3 regions of the Paenibacillus sp. FSL F4-0236 genome follow, and region 2 is predicted to be linked to each of the others. Evidence: riboswitches for the same ligand, from Rfam matches in the RefSeq annotation. Region 2 holds a riboswitch; each other region holds the start of a gene.
What was found. Region 2 has a riboswitch for cyclic di-GMP ahead of NSQ29_RS28195 (NPCBM/NEW2 domain-containing protein). Riboswitches for the same ligand answer to the same signal wherever they lie in the genome.
Positions count from the first base shown of each region.

Region 1 (4,499 bases), 880 kb from region 2:
CGCCGCTAAGTTACTTTGAAAGCAAGCTTTCAAAGTAACTCCGCTCGACTTGCATGTATTAGGCACGCCGCCAGCGTTCGTCCTGAGCCAGGATCAAACTCTCCAATTAGTATTGAAAAGAGCGATATGCTCATTTTGAAACATCTGACGAGAAAATTAATTCTCTAATTTTGGATTTCACTTTCGTGATTTCCTACTCACTCGTTGTTCAGTTTTCAAAGATCAAGTTCTCGTTGGCGCCGTTTAATGTCTCAGCAGCAACTCTTATAATATATCATGTTGTTCTCAGTAATGCAAGCTTTATTTTTCGAAAGCCGTTTATATAACTCTCACAAACATTGCCTGTACGCTGTCTAACAACGCTTAACTATAATAACCTATCTATTCATAGAAAAGCAACCCCTAATAGAAAAATAAACAACTAGCTTAATAATTAAGCTGGTTGTTTATTTAATAGAGTTATGAATCTAGCGATGCAAATTAATAGTATTTTGCTGCAGTATACTTACTTGAAGCCTTAATAAAATCCGTATTCTTCTTACTCTTCGCTGACGATGCATCTACCGTTGTATCAATAGTAACCCATTTCCCATCCATCAACACTTCATTCCATGCATGGTATTGCGTAACGTAGCTAGTATTCCCCATCACCAATTTAGCAGGCACATCTACACTACGCAGCATTGCGGCAAAAAGAGAAGCATAGTCATAGCAGATTCCTTTTTTAGTATTCAAAGTGTTGTTAATGTTCGGAATGTAATCTGTTGTTACGTTATTAGCAAGAGAATAATCGTATTGTACATTAGCAACTACATAGTTATAGATTGCCTTAACTTTCTCTTCATCTGTTGTTTTGCCTTTTGTAAGCTCTTTTGCCTTAAGGATCGCTTTATCAGAAGAACTCCATTTCACATTCTGTACGGAGCCCAAATATACGGAATTCGAGTCACTCATGGTTACGTCTACTACTTCGGAATATAACGCTTTGTATTTATTGCCGGTTGTATTCTCAAGAACAGAAACCTTATAAGTACCATTACCTTGTTGTAAAGGGAAGTCCTCAGCTTGTTCAGAAGCATATAAGTTATATGTATAGCTGCTGTTGTCTTTAGTGATCATGAGTTTGATTCTTTTATCTTTCGGAATATCATAGTTAATTCCAATAACACCTTGAGCCACTTTCGATGTAATCAACCAGCTTGCATCTACACTTGCGGCTTGAGCTGTGCTTACCGGAACCGCAGTAATCAGTACGAACAGCGCCACCATCATAAAATAAACCTTTTTCACGGATAAAACCCCTTTCGGTAGCTGGCTGCCATCCTTTCGGGAAGGCCCTTTAGCTTTGCGTCCCTACCTTTCGATAGGTTTGCCGTTATCGTATAAGCTCTATCTGTTCTAATTTCACTAGACAAATTAACAGAATCAGTCCAAGTAGAAATATGAATCTAAGATTCTTATATATTTTATAAAAACAAAAAAAGCCTCTTCATTCGGTAACTGGCTGCCATCCTTACGGGAAGGCCCTTTAGCTTTGCGTCCCTACCTTTCGATAGGTTTGCCGTTTATCGTGTTTAGCTTTTATAGTCTTATACTACCATATTTATCCTCGTAAACAAGAACAAAATTGCTAGATTTACTATTATTTTATAGTTATTTCTCTGTATTTGAGTTTTCTTGTTATTTCTCGTCAACGATTAGGAAAGCTTGGCATGAACAATCAAACGATGTGTAGGATCTACTAGTGGGTCACACGTAATTAGAGTAAGAATTTTATCTTTGTTATTCCCGTCTAGAACAGACACATCACTAGGAAGTACAACAGAAATATCATAAACCTCGTAATTATAAGTCTGATCGCTAGTCTTTACCGTAATCGTATCCCCAATCACAACCTCATTCAGCCTGTTAAACAATCTGCCCGTAGTTCTAGCTCTATGTGCAGCTATTGCGGCGTTCCCTATTTCTCCTATTGGAGTTGTTTCTTTCATATGGGCCGCAGCATGCTTCATATTCGCTTTAGTAGCCCCTTCTAATACAGGTAGCTTCAGATCGATCTTATCGATCTCAATTAATGCGATAACTTTGCCACCCACTTCAATTTCCGGTTCCGGCTTTTCTGTTTCTTGCGGCTGTGCTTGTGCATCTAAAGCTGATTCCTCCGCTAGTAGCTGAGTGACCTCGGCATATCTGCTCTTTAGATCAGGTGGTGGAGTACTTTCACTGGTGCTCAGTTCAGCTGATTCTAATAGCTTATCCTGCTGCCAGTCGTTATACCATTCGTTAGCTTTTGGATAGAGCATGATAAGGATCCCCGCCAGTATGAGCACATACGAGAATTTACGCATGATTTTCACCTCCGTAGATTGGTTCTACTGAACTTTAGAATACCCATTTACGACTTCCGAAGAAGTTAATAATCACCGTCACAAACGTTACTAATACCTTAGAGATCAACACTTGAATGCCTAGTTTGTCAGTCAACAGATGCATTAGCAACAGCGATATTCCGAGTACTACCAGATTCAGTACGATAAACTTCAGCAACTGCGTCTTATCAAAACCCTCTTTATTGCCACGGTCACGATCCTTGAAGGTTACTTTTTTATTCAAAATAAAGCTGTTCGCTGTCCCTGCACTATAAGAAATCACCTGTGCCAACGCATATACCATCCCAAGTGAGTTCAGTAATGTAAAGATTACGAAATCAATGAGGGTATTTACCAGACCTACAGCATTAAATTTGAGAAACTGTATGAAAGCAGTCCGAAAGTTCTTATCTGACATCTTTGTAATCCTTCCGGCGATCCACTTCTTCTTCGTCACGATATCCTATGGTCTCACTGACAATATACAACGGTCTATCCTTAGACTCGTCATAAATCCGTCCAATATACTCACCGATTACACCTAGCAGCATCAGAACGATACCGTTAAAGAGCAAATTGACCCCTACAATGGAAGCCCAACCTGGAACCGTCCATGAGGTGAAAAAGATTCTTTGAAACAATACGAAGAATAAATAGAGAAAGCTGGAGAAGGAAAGAAAGAATCCGACATACGTAGCAATCTTAAGTGGCTTATGCGAAAAGGAAGTGATCCCATCCAGCGCAAAACGAATCATTTTCTTAAGAGGATACTTGGTTTCTCCTGCAAATCGTTCTTCCCGCTCATATTCCACCATCGTCTGCTTGAAGCCGACCCAGCTCACTAAACCTCTGACATACCGATTTTTTTCCTTGAGACCTCGCAAGACATCACATACCTTACGATCAATAAGACGAAAATCACCTGTGTCCGTGGGAATGTCTACACTTGTCATGCTGCTGAGCAATCGATAAAAGATCTTGGCCGTTACCTTTTTGAACATCGTTTCTCCACGGCGCTTCAGCCGCTTCGCATACACAACGTCATAGCCCTCTTTCCACTTCTCGATCATTTGCAAAATGACCTCCGGTGGATCTTGAAGGTCAGCGTCAATAACAACAACCGCTTGACCTTCGGCATAGTCCATGCCAGCTGTAATCGCTACCTGATGTCCGAAATTACGCGAGAAGTCAATTAGCTTGACGCATTCATCCCGATCACTGATCTCCCGAATCATCTGGGCCGAACGATCACGACTTCCGTCATTAACGAAGACTAGCTCATAAGTATCGCCGCATTCGTCCATTACTTTTTTCAAACGTTCGTAAGTAACGCTAATTACTTGCTCCTCATTGAACATGGGTACAATTACACTATATCTGGCTTTCACCTTTATTCCTCCTAAAAGCTTTATGGAGCGTTACATCTTTCTATTCTTCATAATAACGCTGTAAGCATAAACTTATTGTTATAAATATTTTAAAAAAATCTTAGAAAACCCAAGATGGGAACCAACGCAGCATATTCTTCACATAATCTCCGCTTACCTGCATCCCTGACAGGACAGGGTAGAACGCGACAAAGAGCAGTAAAGCAACAGCCACATAGACATAACTAACATAACGAGCCTCAGGATATTTGCTATCTAGCAACTTCATTATATATACAATACCAAGAATCATAAAAGGCACCATAGCAAAATAATGGTAGATAAAGGTTTCCCTTGGGACAAGCATCCACGGAACATATTGTGAGAAAAAGGCGATCCAGATCATATAGAGGGTCTTATCTTTGCGTTTCAGTGTAATCCACAGTGTTGCCAGCATTGCGAAAATCCCCGTCCACCAGATAAGCGGATTCCCCATAGTCACTATACTGCTGACCTGACCTTGCGGCAATCCCTCACTGCCACTGAAGAACCAGACGGGTCTCTTCATAAACGGCCATTGCCACCAGGAGGACGCAAAAGGATGTGTAGCTACAAGCTGACTGTGATAGTTGTACATGTTCTTTTGGGAATCAATCAAGCCTTTTATAGTAAAGCCCTCTGCGGATGCAGATAAACCCGGAACAAAAGATAAACTATAAATAATGACCGGTATGATTACGAAGAATGCAACACAACTAGCTAG
Region 1 is NZ_JBBOBK010000001.1:5,424,544-5,429,042, forward strand. It holds rRNA gene NSQ29_RS24210 (16S ribosomal RNA) at 1-109, opposite strand, end outside; gene NSQ29_RS24215 (transglutaminase-like domain-containing protein) at 481-1,290, opposite strand; cyclic di-GMP riboswitch class I at 1,304-1,384, opposite strand; cyclic di-GMP riboswitch class I at 1,493-1,573, opposite strand; gene NSQ29_RS24220 (class D sortase) at 1,698-2,348, opposite strand; gene NSQ29_RS24225 (GtrA family protein) at 2,383-2,787, opposite strand; gene NSQ29_RS24230 (glycosyltransferase family 2 protein) at 2,777-3,757, opposite strand; gene NSQ29_RS24235 (phospholipid carrier-dependent glycosyltransferase) at 3,858-4,499, opposite strand, start outside.
Region 1: it holds a riboswitch for cyclic di-GMP, as region 2 does, so the genes downstream of both, NSQ29_RS24215 (transglutaminase-like domain-containing protein) here and NSQ29_RS28195 (NPCBM/NEW2 domain-containing protein) in region 2, are expected to answer to the same signal.

Region 2 (4,499 bases):
GATTAAGGAACAATTAATGCTGCTGCAAATGGACCGTTTATTTTTATCGAATCGGTTATTACACGAAATGAAATTTCATGATGCGAGAGCGCGTGCGATATTTACACTAAGAAGACTATACCAAAGATTCGGGATAGAGGAGCAAGGCGAGATGAGGATTGATCTTCGACTGACCCATCAGCAGTTCGCGGATATGATCGGAACGCTCAGGGAGACGGCTACCCTTGTGCTTAAAGATCTGCAAGAGCAAAAGATTATTGATATTCAACATCAGCAGATCACCGTGTTAGACCCGACGTATTTACTGGAGTATACGGATTTCGATTGAGAAGAGCAGTTCCGGGATCTTTTTCAGAGAATTGATTATTAAAGGGGTTATGAATGTGGCATGTAATCATTGTGTAGTAAGAGAGCTGAATTTTGAAATCAAGGCTCATGGTGAGCTTAATCTAAGGATTTTACCTGAGGTTATTCATCACTTGAGTAGAAGTAATACGATACATAAGGTAGAAGAAAATGTGATTACGATTAAGGAGGCTGGGGTGCGGGATTTTCTAGATTTCTGTAATGACCATATGGAGTCGGAGCAGTTTGAATTCCGTATAGATGACCAAACATGGAGACCTCTATCCGAATTACCCACTGTACTTGATATGGAGTGGATTGATGAGGTTATAACTAAGGGCTTAGTTACTTGTCACTTCCAACCGATTGTGAACGTAAGGGAAGAGATTTTTGCATACGAGCTCCTATCCAGATTTAAAAAAGAAGACGGATCTCTTATCTATCCTAATGAGATTTTTGCGGCGGCACGGAATCGTGGGCGTTTATATGCTTTAGACCGGTTATGTAGAATGACTGCTGTAAAATATGCTGCACCCTTAAATAAAAAAACGTTTATTAATTTTATCCCAACGTCGATCTACGCGCCAGAGTTCTGCTTAAGATCAACCGTTGAACTGGCCAATCAATTAGGCGTCGATCCCTCTCTTTTTGTTTTTGAAGTTGTTGAGACGGAGAAAGTGGATGATCTCGCTCATTTGAAGGCTATTTTGACATATTACAAGGATCGGGGATTTGAATACGCTTTAGATGATGTTGGCGAGGGCTTCAGCACGATCGAGATGTTATTGGAGCTTAAACCCCATTACATGAAGCTGGATATGAAATATGTTCAGGGTGTGTACAGCGATCTGAACAAACAGAAAATAGCTAAACAATTTTTGGAAAAAGCTTTAGAAATCCAATCCGTTCCTTTAGCAGAAGGTGTGGAGTTTAGAGAGGACTTTGAATGGCTTAAGCAGAGTGGTTATCAGTTGTTTCAGGGATATTTATTTGGAAAGCCTGATCCTATTCCCAAACAGTGATCCTAATGAGTATAACTCCGTCTAGAGGATGAGATGAATTTCAGGTCAGAGTCTGAGTACAGCCAACCCCCGGGGTTGTATAATTAAGGTAATTGAGAAGGGGGACGGGATGGATATGAAATGGCATAAGTACATCACACACTGGGCGGATTCTAGAGGGTTAGGTGGACGAGAAATTGATTATCAATGGCCGTCTCCATCATTTCCGGTGGTAAGTATTCGCAGCAATTTGGGTCGCTACTCAGGTCAGGGGTATGGTCACGGAAGCAAGCCACAAGTGAAGACAGCTGTTGGATTAATTGCTATTGGAGATGTAGCTGTAGGCTTGATTTCCATAGGTGCGATAAGCGTAGGGGTTCTATCCGTGGGTGCAATATCACTAGGAATGTGGTTAGCCCTTGGAGCGATAGCAATTAGCTGGCTTGGCTTCGCAGCTGGAGCGATTGCCATTGCAGGAGTGGCTGTAGGCGCGATCGCGATAGCCGAAAAAGCGTTGGGAGCTGTCGCCATAGGTGATACGGCATTTGGGGCGGTAGCCATAGGACGGATTGCTGGGGGAGCAGTAGCTATTGGCCAATGGGCATATGGTCTAATCGCAGTTGGCGAGCATGGCTTCGGGTTAATTCCCATCACGGGCGATGTGTGGAATTGGTTCCGGCGTTTGTTTGGTGCGGGGAGTTAAGTAGACCTCCAGTCCTAAAGGTTCCTCTCTCTTCCGGGATACTCGATAAAGAATATCTATCACGATAGAAAAAGTAATTGCAATTACCTATTCGGATTTCATACCAATTAATCATGCGATCAGATGTAGCGTTATGTTACTCTTTGTAATGTATTCGAAACTTCATAGGCAAACCTATGGAAATGTAGGGACGCAAAGCTATAGGGACTAAGGTTATCATAACTATTGTCAGCCAGCTGCCAAAGAGTGTATTACGCTTTTTGTTAAAGTTTAATAAAAATTAAGTCTTAGTTTTTATGCGACTTTATACGCAATCAAGCTACTCTTTTGGGGTAGTTTTTTTTTTGCCTATTTTTAGTCACGGAAGAGATTCATATTACATCTGGGGGGTAGAAAAGATGAAAAAAATGATTGCGATCGCTACATCGGCAGCCATGTTAGCTAGTTTTTCGAGTGAGGCAGGTTATGCTTTAGCAAGTGATGTAAGCAAGGTAAGTGTAGTGAACACTGTAGTACAAAGCAAGGCTGACCTATTCAGCAATGCGTCAGTTATTCCGTTTGATCTGTACGGCAAGGCTATCCTAGGCGCTTATAATGATGTTTTTAGAATGAATCCTGCGAATATTAAATCCATTACCAATAACGGTGGTAACTACTCAGGTTCACCTATAGCTAAGGCTATGGATGGCGATATGAGTACGCATTGGGAAACGGGCAAACCGAATAGTTCAACGTTTACGAATGAGGTTGTCTTTGTTTTCAATGAGTCCACTGAATTAAATAGAATCGTATATGCTGCAAGACAATCCAGTGCAAAGGGGAAGGGGTTTGCTCAGGAATTTGATATTTATGGTTCAACTACGGATGCAGGCGATTATACGCTAGTATCCTCTGGAGAATATAAAGGCGGAGCAGGTGACGTAGTAGAGATTCAGTTTGCACCCACAGCCTTCAAGAGACTTAAATTTGTCTTTAAAAAAGCTAACCAAGATTGGGCGAGTGCAGCTGAGTTTTCTTTTTACAAAGAAGATACCGTATCCGCTAAAATGAAAAATTTATTTACAGATGATACCTTGAGTCAAGTTAGCGCAGCATTTAATACGGTGGAGAAATTAACGACTTTAGAACAAGAAGTGCAGACACATCCACTGTACGCGCAGTTTCAAGCAGATATAGAGAATGCAAAAGTACTTCTGGAGAATCATCAAATAGAGGCAAAAGCGGCTAAGGTTTCGAAGCTAAAAGGCTATGGTACAGCATATGAAAATGCCTATAGCGAAGCTTATAGAATGCCTAACTCTAATGTATCAAAAGTAACGGTGAACGGTGGGAGCTATCCAGGTACGAAACCGGAATACATGCTCGATGACCAGCCGAATACACACTGGGAAACGAACAAAAACAATGATGACAGCTTCACGAATGAAGTTGTGTTTGAGTTAGCGCAAGCGAAAATACTAGATAGAGTGGCTTTCCTGGCTAGAGATAACCGCAAAGGCTTCCCAGAGGCTTTTGAAATTTATGCATCAGAAACAAGTAAGGGAGAGACCTTCCAACTCATATCTAGCGGAACCGCGACTAGTACGAATGACTTTCTGGAGTTTAAATTCGAACCTACGAAGTTTAAAAGATTGAAATTCAAGTTCACAAAAGCCAATATCAACAGACCTTTTGCGGCTGAATTTAGATTTTATACAGAAGATAAAGTAAGCGAAGCTGTAAATGATATTTTCACAGATGGCACGATGAGTGCGGTTGTTCCTGCTTATAATAGCGTTGAAGCAATCAATCAATTAGAAGAAGCGGCAAAAGTACATCCGCTCTATCCAATCCTGAAAGATTCTTTGGATTTAGCTAAGAAGCTAGTGAATGGTGAAGTTCAAACCGAAGGCACCATCATTGAGGCGGAACAACGTGGAGATATGAAAAAGCATGCGCAGGAAAACCTGAGAATTGGTTTCGGTACGAACAACCAGCCTACAGGTCTCGTTGCAATGCCTGGAGATACAATCAACGTTTATGTGGACGCAGCTTCGAGCGATAAACTACCTTCTTTAGTCTTTTCTCAACAAGAGGCGGCTTGGAATGTTTGGGCTAGAGGTGTGCAATTGCGTCCAGGTAAGAACATTATAGCCGTTCCTGAATTTGCTACGAATAGTTATTATGCACATGAAGTGACTAAGGGCGGTACAGTGTATATCGTCAATCCATATACAGCAGAGGAACAAGGTAAAGCACCTATGATCCGGTTCGAGGGGCTTACCAAGATCCCTATGATGACCAAGACTACAGATCCTGAACAATTTAAAGCCTTCTTAACCACCTATAAACAAAAATTAGATGAAGATAAGGCAGCGCATCCGAATGTTCAAGATCGCGAGCTCATCGATGTGGTGGAAATGGTCAGCGATCATGTTATTTTCACAGGAACTGCGACAGAAGCTTATAAC
Region 2 is NZ_JBBOBK010000001.1:6,304,773-6,309,271, forward strand. It holds gene NSQ29_RS28180 (Crp/Fnr family transcriptional regulator) at 1-328, shown strand, start outside; gene NSQ29_RS28185 (EAL domain-containing protein) at 384-1,367, shown strand; gene NSQ29_RS28190 (hypothetical protein) at 1,483-2,049, shown strand; cyclic di-GMP riboswitch class I at 2,207-2,293, shown strand; gene NSQ29_RS28195 (NPCBM/NEW2 domain-containing protein) at 2,448-4,499, shown strand, end outside.

Region 3 (4,499 bases), 2.6 Mb from region 2:
GTATGAGCACTTCCGTATTGTGCCAGCGACGCTACCAGCCTGGGAAGATTTCCGTGAACCGGTTGTTAAGTTTACTGTATTTACACAGCCAGAAATCCTTGACGAAGCTGAACGTGAATGGCGTACTTGGGCTCCTGAGTACAATATTTTGCGGAGTGGTGAATTTTTCGTTGATTTGATGCATCCCGAATCTTCTAAGGGAAACGCATTAAGAAATCTCGCTGTGAAGCTGGGAATTCCGCAAGAAGAAGTCCTCTCAATCGGTAATTATTTTAATGATATTTCTATGCTTACCTATGCGGGGATGGGCGTGGCGATGGATAATTCTCCTGTAGAGGTAAAAGCGGCAGCGAATGCTGTTACGGGTTCGAACAATGAGCATGGTGTGCGTGATGCGCTGGTTAAATATTGTTTATCCTAATAATGGAAAGCATAAGGCGGACTTGAGTCCGTTCTATGCTTTTTTTGTTATGAAGGAAATAAAAGAGATACATAACAGAATTGATTCTATCCAAAAAATAACCCGCCCTTAGGATTAACTAAAAAGGGCGGGACAATAGATTAACTTCCTGTATTAAAGTTTAATTTCCTCGTTCCGGCTAGGAGCGCTATATTTATAGATACCAGGGTTCAGTTCGATTTTTTCGTCGAAAGGAATATCTTTGTAGCTATCAATATTAGTTCCTGTAGATATCATGCCCTTAGGTGTAATTTCAGGCACCACTTCTTTGCCATTAATCCGTAACGTAGTTTGGTTAACGCTTTTGAAGTGAGGAGATTTGGATGATGATTCAACAATCAAATTTTCGCCTTCAGTATAGTATGTGAATTCAATGTCTAATCCATCGACATCAAGTGAAGTGAACTGTTTTTCTTCTTTAGGTTTGTTTATTGTGATCCAATTCTTACTGGTATCACGTTTCTCAATGACAGCATCCTTTAATATAAGTTTCATTGGAACATCGGACCAGTTGTTATACCATTCCGGAGATTCAAATTGAAATAAATGCTGGTAGCTTTCGGAATGATCTCCTTTCAAATTCCAACCCCCAGTGATTGTTTTATCACCTATAACCAACTGAGCGGTATTATAGTGGACAATTCCTTTTTTAAGCGAATCATTTTCATCTATTAGAATTTGGATATCCAAAGGGGTAACCACTAGCTGATCTAAGGTTATACCGGTCTTTTCTTGAAATTCAGGACTGTTATGCAGTTTCTTAGTGTAAATCGCCTCACTTGCTTTTTGTCCATCTGCTTTAAAATCGAACTTCCATGTACCTAAAATACGTTTCGCTTCTTCAATGTAACTAAAATGAAGACTAACTTCCTTCCAATCTGATTCAGTTATATTGAAAACCTGTTCAATAAATAAATCCGATCCTTCGTTAGGCATGATGGTTGGAATTGCCTCATTCTCTTGACCTGCAGTACTAACTACCAAATGTGGGTTACCCCGTCCTAAGTCAGATGGTGATGCAGCGACTTTGTAACGGATAATGGTTTGATTGGAAACATGTCGAACGGATTCGATTTGAATGCTTGGATATTGCTTAACTCCAGTATCGATTGTATCCCCTGCTTGATGATTAGATTGTAAGGGAATATTCCGATCACTGTAAAAAATGAGATTCCGTGCTTCAAACCTGTAGTCCTTTTTATCATCCTTTAATGTATCAGGTGTCTCATATACTCCAATGAGTTTCTGGCTTTCAGGATCGTATTCTAAATAACCGTATACCTTTGCCTTGGCACCGGATTCACTAGTCATGATGTTTTCCTCTGTAGCAAATCCAGTATATTGAGATAGATCAGATTTAGTATCAAGTGATAACAGCATTTTCATTTTTTCTCCATCAGTTACAACACCGTTCAAATTCATTGTTACTCCTGAACTGGAAGTTTGAAGATTATACTGTTGACCGATGCCATTATTTAATGCATTGCTCACACTTCGACCACCAATTTTATCCCAATTAATCGTCATACTAGCGAATACAGGAATGGCTACAAGTAAGAGGCAAGAGAAGACGATGCTGATAGGAATAACCTTTTTATTAGACCTAGGAGTATTCTGGGAGGAATGCAGATTTCTTTGACGTGTATATGCTTCTTGTTCTATGGCAGTCCACATCAAATCATAATCCGGTCGGGGAATATGTTTATCTTTTTCAATATAGAGACTCATTACTATTCAGCTCCTTTAGTTGGGTTCCACCCATTCTATTTAGTATTTTAAGTCCCTTGTTCAGTCTGGATTTTACAGTTCCTTCGGGTATGCTCATAACTTTAGAGATCTCGGGTACAGTCAATTCGTTTATAAAACGAAGGACTACTACCATTCTGATTTTGTCGGGAAGCTGACTGTATAACCCTTGTAATTCTTTTTTAGTTTCCTGTCGATCCAAACGTTTTTCTACAGGGTTTGATTCCTCAGACCTGGATAGTAAATAATTACGTACTTCTTTCATCCACCCCGTCTTACGCCTTTTGATCACACTGTTGCACTCATTCGAAGCAATTCGTAAAATCCAAGCTTTCAAGTTTCTTACCTTCGACTTATCCGCTAAGATAACTTTTACAAATACCTCTTGGGAAATATCCTCCGCATCTGCCTGATTTTTCATTAAGTAGTAACAAAAATAATATACTTGTTCTTTATAGAGCTCGAAAATTTCCCGGTCACTCATTTTGCTGCACCCCCTGTCTTTGATGTTCTCATTAATAAGACTTATAAGCGTATGTAATCGTTCATTTTTCATTTTGATTGTAGTATTTCTTCTGAGTATCATAGCGAATTCGAATGGAAGATAAGTTGTTTACAGGTAATTATAACCATGATAAAATTAGCGGTGGGACATGCGTCCGTAAGCTAATTAAAACTAATTGAATGTCCGCGTTAAAGGTAAAATCATCGAAAGATGATGACACAAAGCCATGGGTCTAAAGCCTTTCTACAGAAGGAAATGATCGCCAGGCCGCCATAGGGATATCTTATGAAGCATAAAGGATAGCTCTAAGAATATGTAGTCTATTTTGAGCTCTTTTATTATTTCGATCTATACGGCGTTACATTATCGCAAGGGGCCGAAAGGGGAAGTACATGAACAGTTTTTTCAAAACAATAGGCACTAGTTTGGCAGTAGGTGCTATATTGCTGTCCGGAACGATCGGATGGATGTCTAATCCTGAAGTCGTGTCTGCAGCTACCACAACAGCAGTAACCGCGGATCAAATGATTAGCAAAGTAACGGCAGCCTCTAAAGCAATAAAGAATTTTCACTTAGATGTGATCAAAAAACAGGATATTCAGAGCGGTGGGGTACGTATCAGCAACACTAACACACTGAAGCTGGATATTAATCGACTGCCGAATTTTGCTGCAGCTGGCACCGTTGATAGTAGTCTTTTAGATACATCGTACAGTCTATATGCCAATGACAAGGAGTTTTACTATCTTGTAGACGGAAGTGAACTGATCGATGAATCTGAAGATGAAGGTTACGACGATGACGGCGAGCCAATCGATCCCGATGCACAGTATTGGATTGCACTGGAGAAGATGGAGTGGGATTCTTTTTACTCCAAAGGTCAATACGATCCTGTTTCCATGCTTGATTCGGTTAAAAATTATAAAAAATCTATGAAAGTCAGCACTGCTGGTGCTCAGACCGTCCTGCAGTTCACGGTAACCGATCCGACAGCAGCTAAGGGAATAATCAAACTCTATGACCAGGAGAACCTCTGGGATGGTGAGACAGTTCAACCCAAAAGCGTAACGTGGAAATTATTCGTCAATACTAAGACCTGGCAGACGGAAAAGCTGACAGTCGATCTGAGTTATGTGCTGATAAGTGATGGAGAAAAGGATACATACAACACGAAAATCGAAGCTAAGTATTCCAAGAATAACAAAGGTACAACCATTGTAAAGCCCGCCGAACTAGAATAATAAGGTCGTTTTCATATGGAGCAAAAAGCGCTGTTCAGTAGAACAGCGCTTTTTGCTGTATTCTCTATTTTAATAACGTTTCTATTCCCTCTTTAAGATTGACGTCGTATGCTTCAACATTCGATTCATGAGATTTCGCCATTCTGTTCTTATGTCGGTGTCGCTTCTCTTTAATGCGTCGCGGATGGGGATGATCTCTGTAACTTTCCTACCGCTTTTTATTCTTCGATCTACGCAAGTCGGGATGTAACCTACGTTATTTATACTTGTGTGTCCTCTTTCATCCTTCTTTATTTTAAGCGTAAGAATGATACCGCTTTGTGTATAAGGAATATTCATTAGTTTAGTCGAAACAAAATTTCCCAATGAGTAAATAACAAATTGTTTTTTTCCCCGAAGCGCTAACGGTTGAAGAACATGTGGGTGAGAACCCAGTATGATGTCAGCTCCATTTTTAAAGAAGAGATTGACCAGCTCTTTTTGCCTCTTGTTTGGAGTGTAACGATATTCGCTTCCAAAATGCAGATAAAGCAAGACTAGATCGACT
Region 3 is NZ_JBBOBK010000001.1:3,658,427-3,662,925, reverse strand. It holds gene NSQ29_RS16685 (Cof-type HAD-IIB family hydrolase) at 1-421, shown strand, start outside; gene NSQ29_RS16680 (DUF4179 domain-containing protein) at 575-2,188, opposite strand; gene NSQ29_RS16675 (RNA polymerase sigma factor) at 2,172-2,690, opposite strand; cyclic di-GMP riboswitch class I at 2,895-2,986, shown strand; gene NSQ29_RS16670 (DUF6612 family protein) at 3,104-3,952, shown strand; gene NSQ29_RS16665 (CapA family protein) at 4,034-4,499, opposite strand, start outside.
Region 3: it holds a riboswitch for cyclic di-GMP, as region 2 does, so the genes downstream of both, NSQ29_RS16670 (DUF6612 family protein) here and NSQ29_RS28195 (NPCBM/NEW2 domain-containing protein) in region 2, are expected to answer to the same signal.